One region of the Ferdinandcohnia sp. GQ5 genome, then DNA from elsewhere that is predicted to be linked to it. Evidence: riboswitches for the same ligand, from Rfam matches in the RefSeq annotation. Region 1 holds a riboswitch; each other region holds the start of a gene.
What was found. Region 1 has a riboswitch for S-adenosylmethionine ahead of AC6CHV_RS19650 (Fur-regulated basic protein FbpA). Riboswitches for the same ligand answer to the same signal wherever they lie in the genome.
Positions count from the first base shown of each region.

Region 2: another riboswitch for S-adenosylmethionine. It lies ahead of AC6CHV_RS05460 (O-acetylhomoserine aminocarboxypropyltransferase/cysteine synthase family protein); the one in region 1 lies ahead of AC6CHV_RS19650 (Fur-regulated basic protein FbpA).
Region 3: another riboswitch for S-adenosylmethionine. It lies ahead of mtnK (S-methyl-5-thioribose kinase); the one in region 1 lies ahead of AC6CHV_RS19650 (Fur-regulated basic protein FbpA).

Region 1 covers NZ_JCAXEW010000017.1:116,995-120,345, forward strand. Annotated here, with positions in the region: gene AC6CHV_RS19640 (TetR/AcrR family transcriptional regulator C-terminal domain-containing protein) at 1-339, opposite strand, end outside; gene AC6CHV_RS19645 (SDR family oxidoreductase) at 528-1,286, shown strand; gene AC6CHV_RS19650 (Fur-regulated basic protein FbpA) at 1,382-1,579, opposite strand; SAM riboswitch class I at 1,663-1,766, opposite strand; gene AC6CHV_RS19655 (NAD(P)-dependent oxidoreductase) at 2,178-2,813, opposite strand; gene AC6CHV_RS19660 (Rrf2 family transcriptional regulator) at 2,955-3,351, shown strand, end outside.
Region 2 covers NZ_JCAXEW010000003.1:249,021-252,371, reverse strand. Annotated here, with positions in the region: gene AC6CHV_RS05465 (ATP-binding cassette domain-containing protein) at 1-453, opposite strand, end outside; SAM riboswitch class I at 605-712, opposite strand; gene AC6CHV_RS05460 (O-acetylhomoserine aminocarboxypropyltransferase/cysteine synthase family protein) at 818-2,140, opposite strand; SAM riboswitch class I at 2,211-2,311, opposite strand; partial or broken gene AC6CHV_RS05455 (MFS transporter) at 2,501-3,351, opposite strand, start outside.
Region 3 covers NZ_JCAXEW010000011.1:24,595-27,945, reverse strand. Annotated here, with positions in the region: gene AC6CHV_RS14415 (aminotransferase class I/II-fold pyridoxal phosphate-dependent enzyme) at 1-638, opposite strand, end outside; gene AC6CHV_RS14410 (carbon-nitrogen family hydrolase) at 735-1,526, shown strand; SAM riboswitch class I at 1,613-1,747, shown strand; gene mtnK (S-methyl-5-thioribose kinase) at 2,003-3,193, shown strand; gene mtnA (S-methyl-5-thioribose-1-phosphate isomerase) at 3,198-3,351, shown strand, end outside.

The DNA of each region.
Region 1 (3,351 bases):
GATATGTGTATAAAAATTTGCGTATTTAAAGACATGGTCAAATATTTTTACCGCGGACGTAGATAGTTTTTTAATTTCCAATACTTCAACACCTTTATAGGGTTCCCGATAAGATTCAATCAAGTCAGTGATGACTTCATCCATAATCTCATGTAGAATATCTTCTTTATATTGAAAATGCTTATAAAATGTACCACGATTTAGGTCCGCAACCCGTACAATATCTGATATCGAAATCTTCTTTAAGTCTTTTTCATTCATTAAGGATAGTAATGCATCTTTTATTGCTCGCTTTGACTTTACAATTCGGCGGTCAAGATAGTCATTATTACTAGACATAAACATCCTCCCATGTTTGATAAAACAAAAATACTAGACAAATTCATATATATTTGTTTATTAGTAAACACTTAATCATGTTTTTGCTGATTGTAAGCGTATTATTCTTCTTATTATACTATAGGTAGTTGTTGATTAACGTACAACTGTTTATTAAAATGCATTCTATCATAATTGGAGGAATGAACATGAGGCTAGAGAAAAAAGTAGCAGTTGTTACAGGTGCCGCTTCTGGTATGGGAAAATCAATTGCAATTCTGTACGCAAATGAAGGTGCAAAAGTAGTCGTTTCAGATATTAATATTGAAGCTGCTAATGCAACTGTTGATGAAATCAAGATAAATGGCGGAGAAGCTATCGCTGTTATGACCAATGTTGCAAAAGAAGAAGATATTCAACACTTAATTAATTCTGCTGTAACGAAGTATGGAACAGTAGATATTTTAGTAAATAATGCAGGAATTATGGACAACTTTGAACCAGCTGGAGAAATTGAAGACGAGAAATGGGAAAGAATTTTTGCGGTAAATACAACGAGTGTAATGCGCGCAACCCGTAAAGTACTGCCAATCTTTTTAGAGAAAAAGGCTGGGGTTATTATCAACGTAGCATCTGCAGGCGGACTTCAAGGGGCAAGAGCTGGCGCTGCTTATACCGCCTCTAAACATGCGGTAGTTGGATTCACGAAAAACACCGGTTTCATGTATGCTCAAAGTGGGATTCGTTGTAATGCGATTGCACCAGGCGGTGTTGAAACTAATATCAGTGCTTCGATGACTGGCAGAAGTGATTTTGGAATGGGCCGTATTATGCCAGGATTGGCTATCAATCCACGTACAGGTAAACCGGAAGAAATCGCAAGTATTGCACTATTCCTTGCATCAGATGACGCAAGTTTTGTCAACGGAACAGTCATCACCGGGGATGCGGGTTGGACAGCATATTAGGAAATGAAAAAGCTTGGGTCACATATGGTGATCCAAGCTTTTTGGCATATTTTATTCTAATTTCAAACAAGTTTTGTTCCTTCAAGGAAAGACTTTTAAAAGTTTTTCCAACGTATTGATCCGTAACCAGTATGTGGATGTCCTTTAGATTGAATTTTAAAGTATTCATGTTCTAATTCGGGCAGGGATAATTCAAATAGATGTTTTCCATCTTTTTTATACATGTTACACGCAATTAGTTTCCGAATGATCTCATTTTTACGTTTCTCAACAGTTTCTTTTAATATAGCCATAATCATCTCTCTCCTTTCGTAATTGGCTTTCAAAAGACCCAATAACAAGATAAGAAGAGGCTTTTTTATGATTAGGGTAACCTCACTTATCTTTCAAGCTTGTTAGCTTGCAGGATTTAGCACAGTATTCAACGAATCTGTTGCTGAGGTTTCACAGGGCCAGCCCCTCCACCTCTCTTGATAAGTTTTTATAAGTTTGTACAAATGAAACACCCTAGACGTAATGGATGTTATTTATAGTTTAACCATATTATTCCGATGTGTCTACTTGTATTTATGAAATTTTGCAAAATGTAATGATTTCGTAAAAAATAAGTTCGCGAAAAGGGGGCATAAAAAAGAGACAAGATTCATAACCCAAGGGGTTAATCAACCTGTCTCTCAATTCCAAATTTGATTTTAAGATGAAACCAAAAGGGTCCTCTGTAGAAATGACTTCGATTTCTGCAGGAAATACTTTGTTTTTCATATGTTTGCCTCTTAAAAATAATAGAATAAAAGGCATAGGATGAAATAGACTTCCGTATGACTGTGGGGATAATTAACAGGAGGTACCGCATTGTCCTGTTCTGGACAAGGAACCTGTCCCTGTGTCCCATTAAGCTTCGCCGACGACTGTAAATCTTTGGTTAAGGTGTTTGGGGTTTTCGATTTCGTCAATTACTGCGATGGCAAAGTCAGCGTAGCTAATGTAGCTTTCGCCTTTTGAGTTAACGAGTAAATTGTCTTTACCAGTTTGATAAGTACCAGTTCTTTTTCCCTCTGAATCAAATACTGCAGATGGACTGATAAATGTCCAAGTGATATCTGCTGTTTCTTTAAGTTCTTGAAGATTTCGTGCTTGACCATTGGCTGTTGGTTTTACAAAGTCTGGAAACTCTGGTGTGTCGATGAGTTGAAGAGTTTTTGCCTCATCAACATAAAGACTTCCTGCACCACCAACAACTATGATTCTTGTATCTGTTCCTTTAACAGCCTCAATTAATGCATGGCCGGCATCTACGTGGGCTTGTTCTTCTCCAAGTGGCGCACCAAAAGCATTAACTACTACATCGAGATCCTCAACATCAGCTTTTATTAATTCAAAAATATTTTTTTCTAAAACAGATACTTGATTGTTCTGTATTTTAGATGCATCCCTAACGATAGCTTTAACTTCATGTCCTCTTTTAACTGCTTCTTTTAAAATTAGGCTTCCTGCTTTACCATTTGCACCAATAATTCCAATTTTCATTATAGTTACCTCCTATGTCGTTTAACTTGTAATTATATTGATTACATGTAATGATTATAGTTACATGTATAGTTAATGTCAATACATTCAACTTTTAGGTATAATAAACGTACGATTAGGAATGAAAGAAAGGTGACAGCGATGTCCATCAGTAGTAGATTTTCTGTTGGAATTCATATACTTTCCCTCATAAAGTTATCGAAAGAGGGGGAATGTTCATCAGGATTTTTAGCATCAAGTGTAAATACAAATCCAGTAGTTATTAGAAAAATTATGGGAATGCTTAAAAAAGCAAACTTAATTGAAGTACACCCGGGAGTTGCAGGTGCAAAACTCGCAAGAAAATCAACAGAGATTACAATGCTAGATGTCTATAAGGCAGTTGATGTAGTAAGAGAAGGAGAGCTGTTTAGCGTCCATGACAATCCTAATCCGGAATGCCCCGTCGGCAGAAATATTCAATATGCCATTGAACCCTTATTTGTACAAGCTCAATTCGCTATGGAGAAAATCTTAGCAAACGTAACCCTAGAAGACA
Region 2 (3,351 bases), on a different contig from region 1:
AATTCCAACCCTTTGCTTTTGACCACCACTTAGCTGTGATGGGTAAGCATCTTCTCTTCCTTCCAGTCCTACAAGCTTAATAAGCTCATTTACCCGTTCTTCTCTTTTAGTTCTTGGCACCTTTGCAATCTCCAGGGGAAAGGAGATATTTTCCCTAACTGTTCGCGACCATAGTAGGTTAAAGTGCTGAAAGATCATACTTATTTCTTTACGAGCATCACGTAATGCTTTTCCTTTAATGGACGTGATATTATGACCAGCAACAGAAATATTCCCTTCTGTTGGAGTTTCAAGCCCATTCAATAAACGGATGAGTGAACTTTTACCCGCGCCACTGTATCCAATGATTCCGAAAATTTCACCTTCATTTATCTGAAAGTCAATATTGTTAACTGCTGTTACAGAATTTGTATTTGTTTGATAAATCTTTTTAACATTTTTTAGTGTTATCACGTTGTCACACCTTCTATTCAGAGAAAACTATGTTTAGTGTATGCGATAATGTAAATAAATAAAGATAATAATTATTCAAATATGCCACGCATATAAAAATAAATGCCTTTCTGCAAAAACGAGCAGAAAGGCACAATTTTGTGATTCCTTCCTCTCATCTTCCAAAGCCCAAAGCTTTGTGTGAATTGGCACCTTTTCAACAGACGTTGACGGTTGCTGGGTTTCATCGGGCACATCCCTCCACCACTCTAAATAAGAGTTATCAGATTTATTTAATTTTTATTATCATACTAAAACAACACGAGAGTAATCTTATCATCTCTATATAAGGGTGTCAACGAAAATATTGTGAACAATTTTTCAGTTATGCAGTCGGCACTGATAAGGCTGAACTGGTTCCATTTGCAGCTTTAATGGCTTGCTCTAAATCTTCTAAAATATCTTCCACATTTTCAATACCAACAGATAAGCGGACTAAGTCCTCTGATACACCAGATGCCTTTAAGTCTTCTGGGCTCAATTGTTGGTGTGTAGTACTAGCAGGGTGAATAATTAAGCTTTTTGCATCTCCTACATTTGCAACATGTGACCAAAGCTCAACACTATTGATTAGCTTTTCGCCAGCTTCTCTTCCACCTTTAATACCGAATACAATTACCGCTCCTGCACCTTTTGGTAAATATTTATCAGCTAGTTGTTTATTTGGATGGTCCTCTTCACCTGGATACAACACCCATTCAACCCCAGGGTGATTTTTAAGATAAGAAACAACTTTTTTCGTATTCGCAATATGCTCCTTCATTCGAACATGCAATGTTTCTAAACCTAAATTGAATTGGAATGAATTATATGGACTAATAGCTGGACCTAAATCACGTAGTAGTTGAACTCTTGCTTTAATTATAAAGGCTACTGGTCCCAATGCTTCCGCAAAGACTAAATCATGATAACTAGGATCTGGAGTTGTAAATCCAGGGAACTTTGGTGAATTCCAATCGAATTTACCTCCGTCTACTATAATTCCACCCATGGTTGTTCCATTACCTAGTAACCATTTTGTAGCTGAATGGATAACAATGTCTGCTCCATGCTCAATTGGTCTACATAAATATGGTGTTGCAAAAGTATTGTCAACAATTAGTGGAATACCTGCTTCATGAGCAATGTTAGCAACTGCCTCAATATCTAGTATATCTAAGCTAGGGTTTCCGATTGTTTCAGCAAAGATTGCTTTTGTATTTGGTGTTATTGCTTGACGGAAATTTTCAGGATTTTTTGGATCTACTAAATGCGTTTTAATTCCATATTTAGGTAGAGTATTAGCAAATAGATTATACGTTCCACCGTATAAAGTAGAAGCAGATACAATCTCATCTCCTGCTCCCGCAATGTTAAGGATTGAAGTCGTAATGGCTGCCATTCCGCTAGCAACTGCTAATGCACCTACTCCACCTTCTAATTGAGCTACTCTTTCTTCAAAAACAGTAGTAGTTGGGTTGTGGATTCGAGTATAAATATAACCGTTTTCCTTTAATCCAAAGAGATTTGCTGCATGTTCAGTAGTATTAAATTTGAACGCATTTGATTGGTAGATAGGAACTGCTCTAGCACCGGTTACTGGATCTGCCTCAAGACCCCCATGTATTGCAATCGTTTCTGGTCTGAAATTTTTTTGTTTTTCACTCATATTAATCTCTCCCTCTTTGATTAAATAAAAAAACCTCTTCGATAAGAAGAGGTTGTATGTATGGTCTCTCTTCTTATCTTTCAGGCAAAAAAAGCCTGCTGGATTTAGCACCGTGTAAATACCGGTTGCCGGGTTTCATAGGGCCATTCCCTCCACCACTCTTGATAAGATAAACTATTAAGTTTTTACTTTTATGATTAATTTGATGTTAACCCTTTTTCATTCACAAGTCAATGAAAATATTTTGAAAAAACAAGATATTCCAAATTACTTGTATTTTTTGTGAAAATCGACAACACTAATTAAACATTCATGTTAATGCTACAAAATTCGTCCATTTTTCCCGGGAAATACGACATATTAAGATATTTTCGCGATTTGTTTTTCCTCTTTCTGAAAGGATTTCCCAGTAAAAACAAATAGGAAATAGAGAGAACCTATTAAATATAAGACAGATGTAATTGTAAAAACATAAGCATAGCCCCAATAAGCACCATACAGCATCACAATCGAGGTTGATATTGGCCCCATTAAAGCCCAGCCTAATGAAAATACCATTTGGTTAACAGAGTTGGCCAGTCCTTTCATAGAATCATCAACCCGCCCCATAACAAGAGATGCTTGGATCGGGTTTCCTGCATTCATTAAGGCTTGTCTAAATAAAAAGCCAATGGCCGCTATGTAAAGATTTTCGGTATACCCTGTCAGCAAGAGGAAAGGCAATGATGATAGTTGTAGATAAACAACTGCTCGAACTTCTCCTACCTTACTAACAATGGCTGGTCCAATAATCATCGCGATCGCTGTTGCTGCTTGTCCCAATGATAAAATGAGACCAATTACTGTATTACTTGCTAAAAACCGGTCAGCAAAATACAAATTTAGGTAAGGAATAACTAATCCTGATCCAAACCCTATGATCATTTGAGCAAATGCAAACATCGCAATTAACTTTATTTGTGATTTATTTGTTCGCAGCTTCTGCCTAAATGACGCCACTAATCTCAGGTTGTTTCCTTGGCTGTTCATTCATTTTAAGTATCGGTAAAATACCAGCCATATAAATGATAGTTGCAATTAATAATGTGATTCTTACACTCCAAAGTCCACTCAAATGAAAGATAAATTGAAAGGCATCAGAAAATGCCCCTCCCGCAATATTTCCTACTACTTGTGCGGCCATCATGATTGCTGAATGAAAACTAAAAAGG
Region 3 (3,351 bases), on a different contig from region 1:
ATCGCACCATATGCAAAATCATGTACCACACAAATATTATGTTCTTTCGAAAAAGAAATTGTATCTTCAAAAAATTCTTTCGTTGCAATAGCCCCTGTTGGGTTATTCGGGTAATTTAAGAACATTACCTTTGCTTTTTCAAGCTTTTCTGAATCAATTTCTGTGTAATCTGGTAGAAAGTAATTCTCTTCTTTCAGAGGCATATAGGCCATTTCAGCTCTTGCAAGCTCAACACCTGACCAATAGTCTGGATAACCAGGGTCAGGTACTAATGCAACATCCCCAGGATTTAATAGACATTGTGGAATCTCTACCAATCCAGCCTTTCCACCAAATAAAATCGCGATTTCTGTTTCAGGGTCAAGTTCAACACCATATTCACGTTGGTAAAATTCTGCCGCTGCCTTCTTTAAGAATGTATGGCCACGAAATGGAGAATACTTATGAAATTTAGTCTGATCGGCAGCCTTTTTAAGAGCTTCAACAATATGTTGAGGTGTTGGTTGGTCAGGATTCCCCTGACCTAAATTTATTACATCATGCCCTTGGGCAACTACATTGTTCACCTTAGCTACAAGAGAAGCAAAAAACTGTTTCGGTAATTTTTGCAGGGTTTCAGATTGTTGGAAATTTTTCATATCTACACCTTCTTCAAAATACTTGAAATACTAACCAAAAATAATATATTGTTAGAGTTAACTTGTAAAGTATTATTTTCACTGGGAGGATACCAAATGAATCTTAAAATTGCTTGTATACAGTATGATATTCAATTCGGTAAACCGCAAGAGAATTTTGCCCAAATTTCTAAAGAAATCGAAAAGACAATGAATCAGGACAAACCTGATATTATCATCCTTCCAGAGCTTTGGACGACTGGATATGATTTAACAAGATTAGATGAAATTGCAGATGAAAATGGCGATGAAACAAAAACGTTTATAAAAACCTTAGCAAAACAATACTCTGTAAATATTGTAGCAGGCTCTGTAGCCAAAAAGACGGAGCAAGGTGTGACAAATACGATGTTTGTCTTTAATCGAGACGGAGAATTGCTAAGTGAATACAGCAAACTACATTTATTCAAGCTAATGGATGAACATTTGTATTTAAAGGCCGGTGAAGCAAAAGGCGATTTCATAATTGAAAATGTACCAGCAGCTGGTGTGATTTGTTACGACATTCGCTTCCCAGAATGGATTCGTGCACATACAACAAGTGGCGCAGAAGTTTTATTCGTGGTAGCAGAATGGCCACTTCCTCGCCTTGAGCATTGGCGAACATTACTCCTTAGTCGAGCGATTGAAAATCAGTGCTATGTTGTTGCATGTAATTGTGTTGGAAGTAATCCTAATAATGAATTCGGAGGTCATTCGATGGTTATCGACCCTTGGGGAAACATTATTGCTGAAGCAGGTACTGAAAGCACAACTCTAGTTGGAGAAATCGACCTTAGCAAGGTAAAAGAGGTGAGAAAACAAATTCCTATCTTCCAGGATCGTCGTCCTAATTTTTATCATTCATAGAAATAAAAATATATTGACAATTATGTACATTCGTTGATATCATTCTCTTCAGTATCAACATATAATAGAATATCAATTAATTTGATCTCTTATCAAGAGTAGGCAGAGGGACTTGGCCCGATGAAGCCCAGCAACCGACCGTAAATCCATCGCAAGGTGAGGCGCTATTTTTTAGCGCTGGGGAAACCCACAAGGCACGGTGCTAATTCCAGCAGGAAGTGAATAACTTTATTCAGTCATGCTTAAAACCAGACTGAATAAAGTTATAGCCTCCGGCGGATGCAACAGATTTTCAAAGGTAAATTTTCGAGCAAGCTCGAAAAAATCTGTGCGCAAATTCGCTGAAGGCTCATTTGATCTTCTTGGCAGATAAGAGGTGCGAAGCCGTGTCTTCAAGCCTCTTTCAATGAAAGAGGCTTTTCCGTTTTTAGAAAAGCCTCCAAACTATTAAATAATACTTCTGGAGGAATATAAATATGTCAATTTCATATCAATCGATTTACGAACCATTAACAGAAAGCACTGCGGTGGCATTGGCCATTCGTTTAGGTTTGTTTGAAGAAGGAACATTTTTAAAATGCAGAGAAATTGGGGATGGAAATTTAAATCTAGTTTTCCATATCACCGAAGAAGAAGGAAATGGCATTATTATTAAGCAAGCTTTACCATATGCAAAGGTGGTTGGTGAAAGCTGGCCATTATCTTTAAAGCGAGCAACAATTGAAGCAAATGCATTATTAGCAGCAGCGGATTATGTGCCAACTCTTGTACCAAAGGTTTATTATTCTGATGAGATTCTAGCTATTACTGTGATGGAAGACCTCTCCCACTTGCAAATCTCAAGAGCAGGTCTCATTGAAGGTAAAAACTTCCCGCTTTTATCTGAGCATATTGGAACATTTTTAGCTAAAACATTATTTTACACTTCAGACTTTGGACTAGAGCCATCGAAGAAAAAAATATTGGTTCAAAAATTTATAAATCCTGACCTTTGTAAAATTACGGAGGATCTTGTTTTTACAGATCCATTTTTCGATATCGATACAAATAGTTTCGAAGAGGAATTACAGAATGATGTTGAACAAATTTGGGCTGACCAACCGCTGAAGCTTGAAATTGCAAAGTTAAAGCAGAAGTTCTTAACTCAAGCAGATGCTCTATTACATGGCGATTTACACACAGGAAGTATATTCGCTAGTGAAACTGAGACGAAAGTTATTGATCCTGAATTTGCCTATTTTGGCCCACTCGGTTTTGATATCGGGCAATTTATTGCAAATCTATTATTAAATGCAATTTCAAGAGATTCTGAGTACCGTGAGCCATTATACGAACATATCAAAAGAACATGGGAAGTGTTTTCCTGGACTTTCTCAGACCTTTGGAAAAATGAAGCGGTTGAACTTTATCGTGATACGGAAGGTTATTTGGAATATGTTCTTGAGCAAACTTTTGAAGATGCAATTGGTTTTGCTGGCTGTGAAGTGATACGTCGAACAATCGGCCTTGCACATGTTGCTGACTTAGATGGCATTGAAAGCATTGAACAAAAAATCGCAACTAAACAGCATGCACTACGTTTAGGAAAAGAATTAATAAAAGAACGCAAGTCAATCAAGGAACTTGGAACTCTACGAAACTATGTAGAAAAAACAGCTAAGGAGTGACAACATGACATACACAAAAAAAGTTCCTCAATCTGTTCAGTGGAATGAAACACATATCAAACTATTAGATCAAACAAAGCTTCCGTTGGAAACTGTATTTATCGACCTTTTTTCAATTGAGGATGTTTGGGACAGTATTACCACATTAAAAGTCCGTG